DNA from 4 places in the Desulfosporosinus youngiae DSM 17734 genome. Region 1 is predicted to be linked to each of the others. Evidence: riboswitches for the same ligand, from Rfam matches in the RefSeq annotation. Region 1 holds a riboswitch; each other region holds the start of a gene.

The links. Region 1 has a riboswitch for cyclic di-GMP ahead of nhaB (sodium/proton antiporter NhaB). Riboswitches for the same ligand answer to the same signal wherever they lie in the genome.
Region 2: another riboswitch for cyclic di-GMP. It lies ahead of DESYODRAFT_RS07510 (sigma-70 RNA polymerase sigma factor region 4 domain-containing protein); the one in region 1 lies ahead of nhaB (sodium/proton antiporter NhaB).
Region 3: another riboswitch for cyclic di-GMP. It lies ahead of DESYODRAFT_RS02850 (methyl-accepting chemotaxis protein); the one in region 1 lies ahead of nhaB (sodium/proton antiporter NhaB).
Region 4: another riboswitch for cyclic di-GMP. It lies ahead of DESYODRAFT_RS10985 (sensor histidine kinase); the one in region 1 lies ahead of nhaB (sodium/proton antiporter NhaB).

The regions. Positions count from the first base shown of each region.
Region 1 covers NZ_CM001441.1:460,890-465,103, forward strand. Annotated here, with positions in the region: gene amrS (AmmeMemoRadiSam system radical SAM enzyme) at 1-918, shown strand, start outside; gene nhaB (sodium/proton antiporter NhaB) at 899-2,428, opposite strand; cyclic di-GMP riboswitch class I at 2,756-2,857, opposite strand; gene nhaB (sodium/proton antiporter NhaB) at 2,892-4,214, opposite strand, start outside.
Region 2 covers NZ_CM001441.1:1,574,159-1,578,372, reverse strand. Annotated here, with positions in the region: gene DESYODRAFT_RS28015 (hypothetical protein) at 292-447, opposite strand; gene DESYODRAFT_RS07515 (recombinase family protein) at 777-1,565, opposite strand; gene DESYODRAFT_RS28005 (hypothetical protein) at 1,692-2,039, opposite strand; gene DESYODRAFT_RS07510 (sigma-70 RNA polymerase sigma factor region 4 domain-containing protein) at 2,143-2,592, opposite strand; cyclic di-GMP riboswitch class I at 2,998-3,089, opposite strand; partial or broken gene DESYODRAFT_RS29885 (mercury methylation corrinoid protein HgcA) at 3,120-3,363, opposite strand; gene DESYODRAFT_RS07505 (arsenate reductase ArsC) at 3,369-3,782, opposite strand; gene arsA (arsenical pump-driving ATPase) at 3,815-4,214, opposite strand, start outside.
Region 3 covers NZ_CM001441.1:589,842-594,055, reverse strand. Annotated here, with positions in the region: gene DESYODRAFT_RS02855 (Tex family protein) at 1-69, opposite strand, end outside; gene DESYODRAFT_RS02850 (methyl-accepting chemotaxis protein) at 265-2,331, opposite strand; cyclic di-GMP riboswitch class I at 2,493-2,584, opposite strand; gene DESYODRAFT_RS02845 (aminotransferase class I/II-fold pyridoxal phosphate-dependent enzyme) at 2,801-3,961, opposite strand.
Region 4 covers NZ_CM001441.1:2,356,022-2,360,235, forward strand. Annotated here, with positions in the region: gene DESYODRAFT_RS28145 (hypothetical protein) at 1-97, shown strand, start outside; gene DESYODRAFT_RS10975 (response regulator) at 489-1,118, shown strand; gene DESYODRAFT_RS10980 (DUF5658 family protein) at 1,189-1,503, opposite strand; cyclic di-GMP riboswitch class II at 1,967-2,051, shown strand; gene DESYODRAFT_RS10985 (sensor histidine kinase) at 2,102-3,430, shown strand; gene DESYODRAFT_RS10990 (AraC family transcriptional regulator) at 3,444-4,214, shown strand, end outside.

The DNA of each region.
Region 1 (4,214 bases):
GGGCAGGCAGGTCGGTGTCAGGCCCGGGAAAACCGTGAGGGAGAGGTTGTATCCCGAACCTATGGTGAAGCGGCGGCTTGGAATATAGACCCAATCGAGAAGAAGCCTTTGTATCATTTCTATCCCGGCTCTTGGATATTCTCCGTGGGAGGCTTTGGCTGCAATCTTAGCTGTTCTTTTTGTCAAAATTATGAGATATCCCAGCAACATCAAGTCGGAAGAAAAGTCACGCCCGCCGAGCTTGGAAAGCTTGCCGGGCGTGAGCAGGAATCCATTGGGCTGTGTTTTACCTATTCAGAGCCGAGTGTGTGGTTTGAGATGATCCGAGATACTGCTCCTCTTGTGCGAGCTCAAGGGGGGCAGGTGGTTTTAGTGAGTAACGGAACGATTTCACCCCACTTTCTTGAGGAGCTGATTCCGTGGCTGGATGCGGTCAATATTGATATTAAAGCCTTCTCGGAGGAATTTTATCAACACTACTGCGGAAGCAAACTGGCTTGGGTTTTAGATAGTGTGGAGCGTTTGGCAGGGCGGGTTCATCTGGAAGTGACGACCCTTGTTATTCAAGGGGTTAATGATGATCCCCAAGAGATTACGGAGCTGGCGCGCTGGTTACGGCAGCTTAATGTTCCGCTGGCCTGGCATTTGAGTGCCTATCATCCGGCTTATCGGCTTGCCGTTCCGCCTACGGAGCGAAAGACGTTGGAACGGGCTTGGGATATAGCCAAAGAGTATTTGCCCTACGTGTATTTAGGGAATGTCAGGGGTGGAAGTACAACCTTTTGTCCTCAGTGCGGTGCAGCGGTGATTGAACGTGAACCTGTCCTGGTTAACCGCCTGGACCAAGGGTGCTGCCCTAAATGCGGAGAGGGTATTTTCGGTGTTGGGATGAGAAAGATTACAACAAGTACATTGTAGCCAGCACACCTGTAAGAGACATAACAATGGTATAAGGCAGAGCCAGTTTCACCATTTCCAGGTAAGACAGGCGAATCAGCGGAGCAAGCGCGGAGGTCAGCAGGAACAGGAACGCCGCCTGACCGTTTGGTGTAGCAACGGAAGGAGCGTTTGTCCCCATGTTGATTGCAACTGCCATCTTGTTGTAATGCTCCAGCGCAATGCCTCCGGCTTCAAAGGCTTTCTGGGTTTCGGACATATATACGGTAGCCACAAATACATTGTCACTGATTGCAGAAAGGACACCGTTTGCCGCAAAGAAAGCCACAAGCTGATTCTGGCCTTCCAGGCGCAGTACCCATTGAATGATCGGCGTGAACAGGTGCTGGTCATGAATAACCGCGACGATGGCGAAAAATACGATAAGCAGTGCAGTAAACGGCAGTGCCTCTTCAAAGGCATGACCGATGCGCCCTTCTTCAATAACCCCGTTGAAAGAGGTAAGCAGGATGATAATCATCAGACCAATAATACCGACTTCCGCCAGGTGCAACGCCAGGGAGAAGATCAGCAGAACGCCGCATACAGCCATAATAATCAGGCGTACACGCCCGCGAGTATCCAGCGCAGCATCTTTGGCTTTGGTGTCGTCTTCCATGACTTTTCGAACAGAATCAGGAAGCTGATAGCCGTATCCCCAAAACTTGGTGACTTCAAGGGTGATGGCGGTCAGAAGACCGGCGATCAGTACCGGGATAGACACAGGTGCGCTGTTTAAAAAGAAATCAACGAAGTCCCATTTCATAATAGAGCCGATCAGCAGGTTCTGAGGCTCACCAACCAGTGTTGTTGCTCCGCCCAGGGCGGTACCCACGGCACCATGCATCATAAGATTGCGCAGAAAGCCACGAAACTGATTTAAATCCTCCTGATATATGTCATCAACAATATGGTCGTGATTGATGTCATAGGTTTCGTATACTTTTTCGCTGGAAGCAAATTTGTGGAAAATGTTATAGAATCCATAGGCCACGGCAATAATCACTGCCGTTACGGTCAGCGCATCCAGAAAAGCGGAGAGAACCGCCCCCAGTATAGAGAACAGGAAGGCAAGGGCGACTTTAGAGCGTACTTTGGTAAGGATCTTGGTAAACAGGTACACAAGACCTTCTTTCATAAAATAAATCCCGGCAACCATGAACATCAGAAGCAGAATAACCGGCAGGTTCAGTTCAACTTCGTGATAGATCGAATGCGGGTTAGTAAGCCCGATCACAACGGCTTCGATCGCCAAAAGTCCGCCTGCAGGGAGCGGATAACATTTCAGCGCCATGGCCAGGGTAAAAATAAATTCGACAATCAGAACCCACCCGGTAACGTACTTACCGAGAGTCAACATCAAAATAGGGTTCAACACCAGGAAGGCAAGAATGGTTGTTTTGTACCAGTTGGGAGCGTGGCCCAGGAAATTTGCTCTGAATGCCTGTCCGATGCCCATCTGTTTCACTTGTCCGGTACCCGTCTGTTTCATATGACACTCCTCCAAATTAGAAATTTTATTGTTGCTTAACAACATTGCGAATAGTCACAGGTCAGTCGCTTACTGTAGCATTCTGCCGGGTTGCCAGTTGACCGGCAATGGGGATGATTATAGGAACAATTAATAAAACGGTCGTGACGTTACCAAGACTGCAATGATTGACCTAGGGATTTTCTCTGTGATGATAAAAGAAAATAGCTGAATGAAAAGATAACGGCTAAGACAATAAGCATTTAATACACCTCCATATGATAGTTTAACATTCCCAAAATAAAGGGAGAGCAGTCTTAAGATGACTACTCTCCCTGAGAAGTTCCTGCTTGTAATCTGGCGATCCTAGCCTAATTCCAATATGAATTAGCAGCCTTAGACCCATGATTTTAGCGTCCTTCGCTTTCGCGAAGTTTACCCCAACCGATTTTAAGAGTATTTAGTTGTACAATACTATTCAGGCTTACAACAGGTACATTGTAGCCAGCACACCTGTAAGAGACATAACGATGGTATAAGGCAGAGCCAGTTTCACCATTTCCAGGTAAGACAGGCGAATCAGCGGAGCAAGCGCGGAGGTCAGCAGGAACAGGAATGCTGCCTGACCGTTTGGTGTAGCAACGGAAGGGATGTTTGTACCCATGTTGATTGCAACTGCCATCTTGTTGTAATGCTCCAGCGCAATGCCTCCGGCTTCAAAGGCTTTCTGGGTTTCGGTCATATATACGGTAGCCACAAATACGTTGTCACTGATTGCGGAAAGGACACCGTTTGCCGCAAAAAAAGCCACAAGCTGATCCTGTCCTTCCAGCTGTAATACCCAATGAACAATCGGAGTGAACAGATGCTGGTCATGAATAACCGCAACGATGGAGAAAAATACGATAAGCAGTGCGGTAAACGGCATTGCTTCTTCAAAGGCATGACCGATGCGCCCTTCTTCAATAACCCCGTTGAAAGAGGTAAGCAGGATGATAATCATCAGACCAATAATACCGACTTCCGCCAGGTGCAACGCCAGGGAAAAGATCAGCAGAACGCCGCATACAGCCATAATAATCAGGCGTATACGTCCGCGAGTATCCAGCGCGGCATCTTTGGCTTTGGTGTCGTCTTCCATGACCTTTCGAACAGAATCAGGAAGCTGATAGCCGTACCCCCAAAACTTGGTGACTTCAAGGGTGATGGCGGTCAGAAGACCGGCGATCAGCACCGGGATAGACACAGGTGCGCTGTTTAAAAAGAAATCAACGAAGTCCCATTTCATAATAGAGCCGATCAGCAGGTTCTGAGGCTCACCAACCAGTGTTGTTGCTCCGCCCAGGGCGGTACCCACGGCACCATGCATCATAAGATTGCGCAGAAAGCCACGAAACTGATTGAGATCTTCCTGATATATGTCATCAACAATATGGTCGTGATTGATGTCATAGGTTTCGTATACTTTTTCGCTGGAAGCAAATTTGTGGAAAATGTTATAGAATCCATAGGCCACGGCAATAATCACTGCCGTTACGGTCAGCGCATCCAGAAAAGCGGAGAGAACCGCCCCCAGTATAGAGAACAGGAAGGCAAGGGCGACTTTAGAGCGTACTTTGGTAAGGATCTTGGTAAACAGGTACACAAGACCTTCTTTCATAAAATAAATCCCGGCAACCATGAACATCAGAAGCAGAATAACCGGCAGGTTCAGTTCAACTTCGTGATAGATCGAATGCGGGTTAGTAAGCCCGATCACAACGGCTTCGATCGCCAAAAGTCCGCCTGCAGGGAGCGGATAACATTT
Region 2 (4,214 bases), 1.1 Mb from region 1:
GCAGAGGTATTTCCCCCCTGCCTCTTCAGCCATTTTATATCCTGGGCTTTCTGGCCCAGCTGTTGCTACAACATCTTTAGCTCACTTTTCGCGGGCTGACCCCTTCCCTGGACTCCAGAAGGGCTTGGTACGCCGCTTCATCCGCGCTCAGAATTTTCCCAGGTTCTTTTTCCCCCATCTGCATGGGGATCAGATCTTGCAAAATTTCCTGAAGCAGTGTCTGAGCCGGGCAGCGGTTGATGATAGCTCCGAAGGAATTTATAGTCAGATGAGCGAGTCTGTCCGTTCAAATCATTTTGTCCGCATTTTCTCCGTGGAGCATAATACAGTCGGTGATGTTAGCCGTGGTATTTTCAAAATAAAATGCCCTCCGACTTCAGTCATAGCCGTATACATAGCCAATGACCCGGTCTTTCCTATAATCTCATCCTGTCTTGACGTTTTCATTGGGATTCCTCCTTAGTTTCGGCCTTTAATCTCACATGGATGCGGCAGGAGAATTTCCTCTGCCGCGGCTATCTGAGATCAAAGAGATCTCCTTGCAGGCCTTTCCAAAACAATTGCCGCGCTTCAATGCGCCTACTCCAAAACAGCATAAGAACCCTAATCTTAAAGAGCGGCAGTATAAACGGACTGCCGATTCAGCCCCCCTTAGAAACTGCAACTCACCCAAGATCCGGCAATGGGCGATACCCCGGAATCTCCGAAAACAACCCATTGACCGCCCCTGCTTTTAGGTAGACAGTGGCCGACGAAAGTCAAATTTTAGCTCAATCCTAATATTCCATTTTAAGGGTCATACTCGGATTATCCTCCAGTGTCTGAGCATCCGTTTCCGCCCGTTCCGGATCAGCTTCTTGCCGGGAATCAAGAACGCCTCCCTCAGCCATTTCCTCCACAGCAGGGATCTCCATATCCCCCTGCTGCATGGAAGTAAGCATAGGAAGTAGTTCATTTTCTAAAAAATCCTGATCCGAGCAATAGTCGATAACGCCATCATGGGTTGAAATAACGGCCACATCACTGGGTGTAGTGATAAGTACGTCGCCCCCTGCCCCGGTCGTACTTTGAGCGATAAAGGCTGCGATATTTTTCGGAGTTACCTTTAAGACATGGGGAACGTAGATATCATCCTCGGAATAAGCCACTAAATAAGGATGTTCCATGACTCGCGGATTCGCTAAATTCATCAAGGCGTCAACCACTTGCGGGGAAAGTATCTTAAAGAGAGCAGCATTGATCTCACCCTCTTTGGCCGAGAAAATCTTAATGCCCTGTTCATTCAGCCCGCGGAGAAAATTAATAGTTGGTACCTCATCTCTGCCAAGACTTGCAATGAACAAGGCCTTCATCTCGCCTGCAGCAGCGGCTTCCGCCACTTTGGCCAAACCGTTTTGTTTAAAACTCGGACCGCTGCCGATATCCTGAGCTATTCCGACGACCTCATATCCCTGCCATTTAGCATAGTCCGAGAGTACCTCACTTTGCTTTTTCAAGCAGTAATTTGCATCCCCGGAAGCGCCAACTCGCAGGTAAACCCAGGCCCTTTGTTTCTCATCCGTCATTTTTATCCCACCAATACATAAGATTTAGCTTAGATACTACACGGCAGAACTTTTAAGCCCCGCCGCGCAGTATCTAAGATCAAAGTGATGAGTTTGTTCTTCATTTCCAAAACAGTTGCCGTGCTTCTATTCGACGCTACTTCCCGAAGCACAAAAGAATCCATGATTCTTCCAGGGCGGCAGCATAAACGGTCTGCCGGTTAAACAAACCTCATAGGAATTCACCTCTCCCAGGATCTCTGGAAGCCGCCCCCATTGCCTGATCCTGCTTGCAGCAGGGCTGTGGCTGGACGGAAGTAGCATTATCCCTGTCCATTTCCTTGCGAAACAGCCCACCACGGGCTGTTTTATGACCGGGCATTCCCGCTCGTCGCCTTCGATGCCATCGGTTCGACGGATACCTGTCACCCATCCGCAGGTAGTCTTGGCGCGCCTGTCAACGTCGCTGCCGCTCAGCACGGCTGGACAGTTCATGTATTTATGCTGCCGGATTTTTAGTTTTCAAAGAACAGAAAGGGCATAAAGAAACCCCCTCACTTATTTCCACGTTGAGTGAGGGGGTTGCACGGAACTATTTTTACTTATCCATGAGTTTTTTTAATTTGCCCAGAATCTTAATCTTCCGGTCATGAATGGTCATATAAGGAATACCGGTTTCCCTTGACAGCTGCCGTTCGCTCTTGCCTTTAAGAAACAGCTCAGTGATCAGCTCCTTTTCCTTCGGTGCCAGGAGTTCCAGGCAAGTCTGCATTTTCTCAAGCATGACCGTTTTCACTGCAGCATTCTCTACGCTTACCCGCTCATCGGCAAACTGCCGGTTTTCCTCCAGCGGCCGTTCATAGGAGTCTTCCCGGCTGGGAACGAATGCAACGGTCCGCTTAACATAGTCAATCCGGTACCGCTCTGCTTTCAGGTCGTATTGTTGGTACTCCATCTTGCGGTCGCTTTTTTCCAGTGCCTCAATCTGTTCATCGCTTAAACCGGGATACTGTTTACGATAGTTCACCCTTTTTTCTAATTTAGCCATCGGCTTGTCCTCCATTTCGCGATCTTTAAAATCTGGAAATGAAGAACAAGCGGAGGTGAGCGGCAATTCGGAACTGATGTGCTTTTGCAGAAAGCGGTGCAGCATGTAAAGTTTTTCGCACCTAATTGACTGAATATTGTGAAATCAACTGCTGAGAAAAAACCAGCACTTTGCAATAAGCGAAGTGCTGGTTTTCGGCGGTATTGAATTGATGGAAGGCCGTATAGACAAAGTGCTCTGTCTTTATTTCGACCTCCTGATGAATTGATAACGGTAAGCGCGGCAATGAATCCTGAGGCCCCCGTTCGCCAAGTACAAATGTCAGCAAAAGGCAGACCTGAGAAGCATTAATCAATGTTGTAAAGCATATACAACAAAAGCCTGTCTAAAAGACAGGCTTGCAACATTGGCAACCAGGCTATTCATAGCGCCTTTTAAGCACCTTAGATCCTACGGTTTTGCGTCCCTGCCTTTAGGCAGGTTTGCCCTTGACTTTATTCAGTTTTACCTAAACACATTTCTGCCATGGCCTCTATCGAACCGTAAACAACCTTCAACCCCGAATGCTGGGTTACCTCATGAGCACTTACGCCCGGTGCACCCAACTGGGGTAAGATCAGCGTTCGATGAGAGATCGCTTTATCGAGTTGCAATGGCCAGAGGATTTAAAATTTCGGTCGTTCCAACGATCCCTTTTACCAACAGCACACCATACATTAATATCTTGGTATCAGGGACTAGAATCCAAGTGTCCAAGCCAGATAATTCTTTAATACCTAAGCACTAATTTCACCGCTCATTATCCGTTCTTTAAGTTTCAAAACTTTATCTTCGATGATTCTTGCCGCTCTGATAAACTCATCATCGCTTTTTCCAGTTGGATCTTCAAGACCCCAGTCTTCTCGGTACTTACACGGTACGTACGGACAATTAACATTGCACCCCATCGTAATCACAATATCTGGTTGTGGGATAGCTTGAATCAACTTGGAAACTTGAGTCTTTTCCATATCAATATCATAAAGCTGTTTTACGATCCGGACGGCGTCTTTATCAATAGCAGGCTTTGTTTCGGTACCGGCTGAGTACGACTCGAAAACATTTGAAGCGAATTTTTTACCTAGAGCCTCAGCCATCTGTGAACGACAAGAATTGTGTACACAGACAAAGGCAACCTTTACTTTATTCATTATTAATTCCCTCACTTAGTCGTTGATAAAGACTAGAGTTCAAGCAGTTTATCTCCTTTAATGTCTTCGGCGCTCCACGGGATTACAGCAAAATTCCCCTTTGAATGTTCATCCACCTTATTGATCCACTCGATCTCATGACTTGCCTTTGCCGCCAATAATTGATTGGTGGTTCCTGTACGATACAGAGAAGAGTTAATAACCCACCATTTCGTCGCAATCCCTGCCCGTTTCAAATCTCCTTCAAGACGCATTGCTTCGTAGACCGGTGTAGCTTCCGCAAGGGTAACAATGATGACTTCCGTCTCCTCTGAATTTCGAAGTCTCGGCAGAAGTTTTTTCACCGATTCCGGAATATCGCCTTGTGAACGTTTAATCTCTTGGTGATAACTCTGGGTGGAATCCAGTAAAAGCAAGGTGTGCCCTGTCGGC
Region 3 (4,214 bases), 130 kb from region 1:
ATTAACAGCCTCTTTAACCTGGTTTAACTTAAGACCAAGTTCCCTGGCAATAACCTCATTGAAATCCAATGATTAATCCTCCCTAAAACCGATTGTATAACTTGATAAACGTATACATCTAATTATAACATTCTTCGCTAAGCGAAGGAAACTCCGCCAACTTCAGACGTGAGGCTTCTAAATTAAATGAAAAGCTATGAGAAGGTCTTAGGTACCTTTCCATAGCTTTCCTGATCAGCAAATTAACGTTGAATACTTACCCCGCTATAGTTTAAACATCGTCACACTGCCTTGGAAATCTGCTGCCATTTGGGCAAGGGAGGCTGCCGACCTGCGAATTTCCTCCATAGAAGCACTCTGTTCTTCTGTCCCGGCAACCACATTTTCAAGACTGCCGGCAATATCCTTCGGAATGCAAGCTACCTCCATGATTGAGGAAACGATTGTCTCAGTACTTGCTCCAACCTTCCCGACTACCTCAGCAACAGCTTGTGCCTGCTTTGAAAAGTCGTTAACACCCTGCAAGATATCCCGGAACGCTTCACCTGCCGAATTAACCATGGTAATCCCGTCTTGGACCGCAACAGTTCCATCGTTCATAGTCTTAACCGCTTTCGTGGTTTCTTTTTGAATCTCACCAACTAACCCACTGATTTTTCCAGCTGCATCACTGGACTGTTCGGCAAGTTTACGAACTTCATCTGCAACAACTGCAAACCCTCTTCCCTGCTCTCCCGCCCTTGCAGCTTCGATCGCTGCATTTAGAGCAAGGAGATTGGTTTGAGCTGCAATGTTGGTTATTAATGCCACTATTTCACCAATTTCCCCTGATTTTACCCCTAGGCTATTTACAACATCTGCCGCCTCTGTGACCTTACTGCTAATCGCTTGCATCTCGTCAACAGCTTTTCTGACAACACTATTCCCTATAGCGGCTTTTTCTGATGTGGAAAGCGAGCCAGCCGTAACCAAATGAATATCTTGAGTTATCGAATTCATATGCTCAGAAACTAATTGGGCGGATTGTGCCGTAGCATCAACCCCCGTGAGTTTTTGACTAACCCCTTCAGATACTTCCTGAATGGAGTAAACAATTTGTTCCGTTGTTCTGCTGCCTTCGTCTGCACTGGCCGTCAATTCTTCTGCTGAGGCCGCTAATTGCTGAGAACTGTTAACGATCCCTTCAATAATGCCCTTAAAATTCTTGATCATCAGGTTAAGATTGTCTGTCATTTGTCCGAACTCATCTTTTGAACGAACCACAATAGTTTGGCTCAGATCTCCTTGAACAATAGCTGCTGCAAATTGGTTGACCTGTTTTATATTTTTAACAATATATCGGCTATACAAGATGAGTACTGTGCCGGTTATGGCAACGGCCAGCACAATCAGGATTAACATCCGATTTAATAAATCCTTTAAAGGAGCCAGCAAATCAGTCTCCTCAACATCAATGGCTAAAATCCAGCCAAACTGAGGAACTTCCGCATAGTAAACTTGCCTTGCAGCACTCTTGTCATTGTAGGGAAACGTACCGGTTTTTTCAGTCAGCATCTTTTCTGCCGCTTCCTTTAAACTGGAATTTTCTTCTTCGGTAATCTTGATATTCATGATCTTGTCCGGGTTTGGATTCGCCAGGTACTTCCCTTCCTTATTCAAAAGATATATATCTGCTTTAATATCTAATTGGATATTACTAATTAAGGTTTGCAGAGTTATGAAATCAATTCCACCTGTAATTGTACCCTTGAAATTTCCGCTCTTATCATAAAACGGGACGTTATCCGTTAATATGGTAGCGTTCGTGCCCTCATCATAATAGGGATCCGTCCATATTGATTTTTCTGAGATGCCTTTGCTTATTGTATACCAGCCTTGGCTGGGATAATCATATTTAGGGTCAGCAAATTCATTGGTAAATACTACGTTGCCTTCTTTATCCTTGTAGACATAGGGGCCAAAGTATTGGGTGTCACTGTTATAGGCATATGGCTCATACCACACACCTGCTCCGAATGTAACACTATTAGCTGTAATGATTTCTGTTAGTAAACCCGCATACTCCTCAGCATTTACGCCATTTCCGACAGATTCTACAGTACGTGCTAAGCCTTGAAGCAACGTATCATGGGCCGTTAATTGTTTCTCAATATCTTTGATCGTCCCATTCAGTTGAGCGGTCATTTTATTTTGGATCTCGCTTTTTAGTACAGTTTCCGAATATTTGTAGCTAACCAGGGACATTGCCGCCAGGGTTAATAATACTAAGGGTAATATAGTTGCCATTGTCTTACCACTGATACTAGAACCATTAAATAATCTCTTAAACATAATTTCAGCTCCATTCATATGTCAACGATCAGTTACGTGCTGATACGGCTTAGCAGCCTATAGGTCAAACTTGATTTCAGTTAAACTATCCCCCCTATTCGTCTAAAAACAAAAAAGCCTAACTACCGAACTTTCAGCAGATAGACATTTTGAATGTACACTTCCGCAGCCCGGCTATCCTGATTGTAGTAGTACTATCCTTAGACCCGTGGCTTTGCGTCCTTACCATGTGACATGTTTGCAAATAAATAAGTTCAGAAAAATCAGTGTTACCGTTTATTCGACAAAAAATTCTATTTTCCTCCTGCCTTAGGTTTTCTTATTTTTATACCCCCTATAATTAAAACCTGATCCCTCTCCAAAAAGAAAACCTACGAAACACAAATAAGTGTTCCGTAGGTCTCACTAAATCATTGCCCGGCGTTTTCATTGGTTCATTTCTTCATTAAATGAGTTGTGACATCTCTCTTTATAAGAACTGCTGAATTCGCTGCACCGCTTCCCGCAGCACGCTTTCATTCTGAACCATAGCTATCCTGACGAATCCCTCTCCATACTCTCCAAAGGCCATCCCCGGCACTACGATGACACCTGCCTCACGAGCCAAGTCCATCGCAAAGGATACTGAGTCCTGCTCATTCGGAACAGGCGCCCAAATAAACATGGAACCCTGGGGAATCGGCATTTTCCAACCGGCTTTAGCACACCCCTCGATCAAGATGTCCCGTCGCCTCTGATAAGCGCTCTTATTCTCTTCAATTGAATCTTGTGCATTGCGAAGTGCGTAAGCTCCGGCGGCTAAGACTGGAGCGAAGACACCATAATCGATATTTGATTTAAGTTGAGAAAGAGTTCCAATGACATCAGCGTTCCCGACGACAAAGCCTAATCTCGCTCCGGCTAAATTGTAGGTCTTGGATACGGAATGGAATTCAATTCCGACCTCTTTTGCCCCTCGTGCCTGCAAGAAACTCACAGGTCTGAAGCCCTCAAAGGCCAGTTCGGAATAAGCAGCATCATGACAGATAAGAAGATCATATTCTTTAGCGAACTCGACAACCTCGTCAAAAAAGGAGAGGCTGGCAACTGCTGCAGTGGGGTTGTTGGGATAATTTAAAAACATAAGCTTTGCCTTGCGGGCGATATCAGGCTCAATTTGTTTCAGGTCAGGCAGAAACTCATTCTCTTTCAACAAAGGCATCGCAATTTTTTCTCCGCCGGCAAGCATTAAACCAGCCGAATAGATGGGGTATCCCGGGTCGGGAATTAAAGCCAGATCACCAGAATCAATGTAGGCCAGAAAAATATGAGCCAGCCCATCCTGGGAACCCATTAATGGCAGAACCTCAGTTTCCGGATTTAAAGTGACTCCAAACCGTTCCTGGTACCATTTTGCACAAACCCTGCGAAATTCTTCTGTTCCCCGGGTTAGGGTATAACCATATTGGTTATCATCCAGAACTCCTTGACTAAGAACCTTACGAATTTCAAGATCCGGAGCACGGTCAGGACTTCCAATACTAAGATTAATAAGGCTCTTTCCCGCCCTTTCCAATTCCCTCTTCAAATTATCCATTTCTGTAAAAACGGACGCTCCTAACCCTTCCAAACGTATCGATGGTATTTGCATTGTTTACACTCCAATTCTGTCCTGTGGGTGTCAAGGGGCTGTCAAAGGGATTGTCCATTGATATCCCCTTTTGACACACCTTTAATTCTTATTTTACCACGCAAATTATGCAGTTATAAAGCAAAATTAATATTTTAACTCAACCCAATTGCAGAAAAACGGTCTATAAAGTAAAATGTGCTATAATTATAGAAATTGTTTAATAAGAGAATACTTAATTTAGGCAATGGAGTTAAGAAGGGGGACTCATAAA
Region 4 (4,214 bases), 1.9 Mb from region 1:
AATCCTCAATGAAATTGGTGGGGATAGTTTGATTTTAGATGCCGGTGAAAGATATTGTACGGAATTGGATTGGTCAGCCACTGTCTTTCGGAAATAATGATTTCTATGTTATCCTCTATTGGTTTAATGGTACGGTTTGTTTTTTCTGTTATCGGGGCTCAGGTTTAATCAATCTTTAATGCTTCATAGCTTGCTAAGTCGCCTGGGAAACCAATCTATTTTGCTTGAATAGGGAAGCTTGACCCGCTAATGAAGTCTCTTAACCTTTGCCAGTTTAGACCAAGAGACTTCGGTAACTCGGTAAGACGCTACTAGACAATGCGTCACATATTTAGTTTGAGTTTTTTTGTTGGTTGTAACGTATTCTCGTACAATCATAGTTAATTAATACAAAGGAAAACCCAGGCGATTTAGACCTAGGTCTGGCGAAAGTCGGGTTAAATAAAAGCGCGAAGATCACTAGTAAAAAAGTATGGGGGAGGAGCATCATGAACGTAGTGTCAATTGATGATTATCCATTATCAAGACAGGGCCTTATGGCAGTTCTTGGGTTAGAAAGTGAGTTTGAGTTTGCGGGGGAAGCTTCCAGTGTTAAGGAAGCACGTGAAGTTATTTTCAGATTAAAACCAGAGATTATTATTATAGACCTAAAGCTAAAGGATGAAAGCGGTTTTGATATTATCTCTGAAGTCAAAGAGTTAGATAGTGATTGTAAAGTTGTTATATTAACTTCTTCATTAGACCCGGATGACTTTAAACGTGCGTCTGAGTTTGGTGTTGATGGGTATATTCTAAAAGACGCTATGCCAGAGGAAATAGTTAATGCTGTTCGGCTGGTCAGTAAGGGGAGAAAGTATTACGATCCGTCTATTATGGAAATTGTAATGAAGAAAGAAAACCTGCAGCATAATGTTGAAGAGTTAACGTCTAGAGAACTAGAGGTTCTGGCAGCGTTGGGTAAAGGTTTAAGTAATAAAGATATAGCTGAGCAGCTATTCATTTCCGAGTATACCGTTAAAAAACATGTTAGCCAAATTTTCGGTAAACTTGGACTAAGCTGTCGTACACAGGCAGCGCTTTATGCAAATAAACATAAACTTGGAAGTTTATTAGTGTAATCTAATATTGATGAGTAAAAAAGCCACTGCCTGAGCATTGGCTTTTTTGTGTTATCAGATCTGGTTTTCGCTACAAATTTAACCACCAATAAAGATGCAGCAGATTTGTCAATAAATAAATCACTAAGACCAGACTAAGTGAATATTTAACTAATCGTTGCGATTGTTCTCGTGCTATCCAACAAATAACTCCCATAAATAGGGGGAGTAATAACTTAGCACAAATGACACTACTAGGGTTCATAGTGATAAGACCCCGCATTAATGGATTAGCCTCTTCAATAACCTTTAGATTCAGCCCCCAAAAAGTTAATAGTCCATCGAGTGCATTCAAAATAAAAAGAATACCCGAAGCAAAAATAATTCTTCTTTCATACACTTTCATAAATTGCTCCTAGAAAAAGATTTAACTTTATGTCTATTATCTGTTAGTTTTTCGTATTAATCGTCCTACATAGGGTTAACTAGAGATAGCCAAATAGGCGCTTTTAGCGGTATTATTGAGGTGAAATATTGAGTCTACTTTTGGGTAGAAAAGTATACTTCAGTACTATACCGCGTGAGGCCCTGATACATAGAGCCAGGTATAATCAGAAGCTATATCCGGGTCGGAAAATGTAGATATAAGAATAATGAAACAAAAACAAAAACAAAATTTGTGATTTAAGCGAAAGAGAAAGCAGAAAACCTCCGAAAAAAGCGAATAGAGAAAAATGCTGGTGGAAATAAATGGTTGACAAAGAAGTTTCGTAAATTATAATAGTATTATTAGAAGATTGCGAGAAATACGTCGTGTTTAAGATGGGTGTATTTTTACACATTCAGAAGGGTTATGGGATTTTAATGGCATGTACGTGTGAGACAATGAATTGCAGTTTATAATTGGTCACGAAGAATTGCAAGGAGTCAAACGTGAAACCGGCACACTCATATTTGAGTGTGCCGTTTACGATTCGGGTCCATGAATGAAATGGGAAGGTAGAATGGGGGTGAGAAAGATAACGAATAATGAGATCCGTATGATAGGTAATCTCTGTTGGCTTGTTCTTACAGTTAATTACCTATGGGTGGATGAATCGATTTCCTTAACTAACAAAATACTTAAGATAATCCTCATTTATGTGCTGGCAGAAATTATAACTGGTATGTTGATTGAACTTAACAACATGCGTGAACATACCTTAGCTCTTCGTCAATCAAACGTTAAATTCGAGTCGGCAGTTAATGAACTTATACAGTTTTATCATTCAATTGATTTTCAGAAAAGTTCGAATAGTACATCTGATATTACACGTGAATTGTGCGAGTATATAATCAAAATATCGGGAGTTGATTCGGCTTTTGTATGGCTCTATTCACAAAATGGAGATAAAAACTCAATCCTGCTAACACCTGAAAACAAACGCCAAGAAGTCGTTATTGCAAATGAATCAGGACAAGTTTGGGATAATCTTCGAAATGAAGAAGAAGCTGCATTAGTTCAATTCGGAGATACATGGTATTATTTAGCCCCAGTTAAAACGGCAACATGTTTTTATGGATTTATAGGAGTATTTTGGGATGAGGCCACTAGTGCCAAGTTCAAGGAAAGACTCCACCAAAACGTCAGACTCCTTGCGGAATGGAGTGCAATTATCTATGAGCGGGTGGACACAGATAACAGGGCAGTAAAATCGATGATTGAAGCGGAACGAAAACGCATAGGTGAGGAAATTCACGACCTTAGTTCTGGACGTCTTTTTAGCGCTGTTTGTGCCACGTCTGCTTTAGCAAAGTCCGAAAAAGTAGATATAAAAGATCGTGAACAACTTAAGCTTATCACAAGTACAGTTAATCAAGCGCTCAGCGAGCTTCGTTCAATAATCTACTCACTCAAAGTTACTTCTGATAAAGATTGGCTCCAGCAGATAAAACGCTACCTCTATGAGGTCGAAAGACTTCATGGGGTTTCCGTCTCTTTAGTAATTAGTGAAATGGATGTAGACCTTGGAGGACAACAGGCTCGAGCGTTGTATCGGATTATTCACGAAGCAGCAAATAATGCCTTGAAACATGGCCGATGTAAAAATTTAACGGTTGAATTCATGAATATAGGAGAGGAATTACATTTAACGATTACAGATGATGGGAAAGGTTTTGAACCGATAAATAGCGCCGATGAGCACCAGGGTTTAGGGTTAATCAATATGACTAGTTTAGCTCATTCCATTAATGCAATCTTATCTATTGAAACTCACTTGGGGCAAGGTACCCTGATAAGAATCGTTTTGCCAAATGAAAGTGCGGGGATCACTATGTTGAAAAGCGGATAAAACTGAGGTGGTTATGGCTGTGCGTCCCGAAAAAATTGAATTTGAAAATGGAATATCAGTCAAAGCATATGTCAGAGGATGTCAATATCCCTACCACTGGCATGATACGCTGGAAATTATTCAGGTGCTGAAGGGGTCAATCAATATCGATGTTGGCGATCACAACCTTACGCTGCATGAAAATGATATTGCAATCGTAAACATGGGCGAGCTTCACCGTATCACAAAAACTCATGAGGATAATAAAATTCTGTTTATACAAATTGATGGATGTTTCTGCAGCAGCGTCCTGCCGGATGACGAATATCTGTTTTTTTACTGCTGCTCCGCTTACCATGAAACGGAAGCACCACAAAAATATAAAAAACTTAGGAGATATACTGCCCTGCTGACATCGGCGTTAATGGATAATCCCCGTGGAGAGCATAAACAAAATATCGAAAGTATTCTGGTGGACATGCTGGACTATCTTACCTATAATTTTGATTTTCTGCGCTGGGGTTATGGAACTACACCCTTTACTGAAAAGCTTGTAAATAGGCTCAAGCAAATAGCTAAATATGCAATCAGCGATCTTGATGTACAGTTGAGGCTGAAAGAACTGGCCGTTGAGGTAGGCGTCAGCTTGCAGCATTTAAGTCATGATATAAAGGATAAATTCGGATTAACCTTTCTGGAATTATTATATTACAGTAGATGCGCATATGCCGCAAAGCTTCTGTTAAGTACGGATGCACGGATAATCGATATTGCTATGGCGTGCGGATTTTCTGATACAAAATAT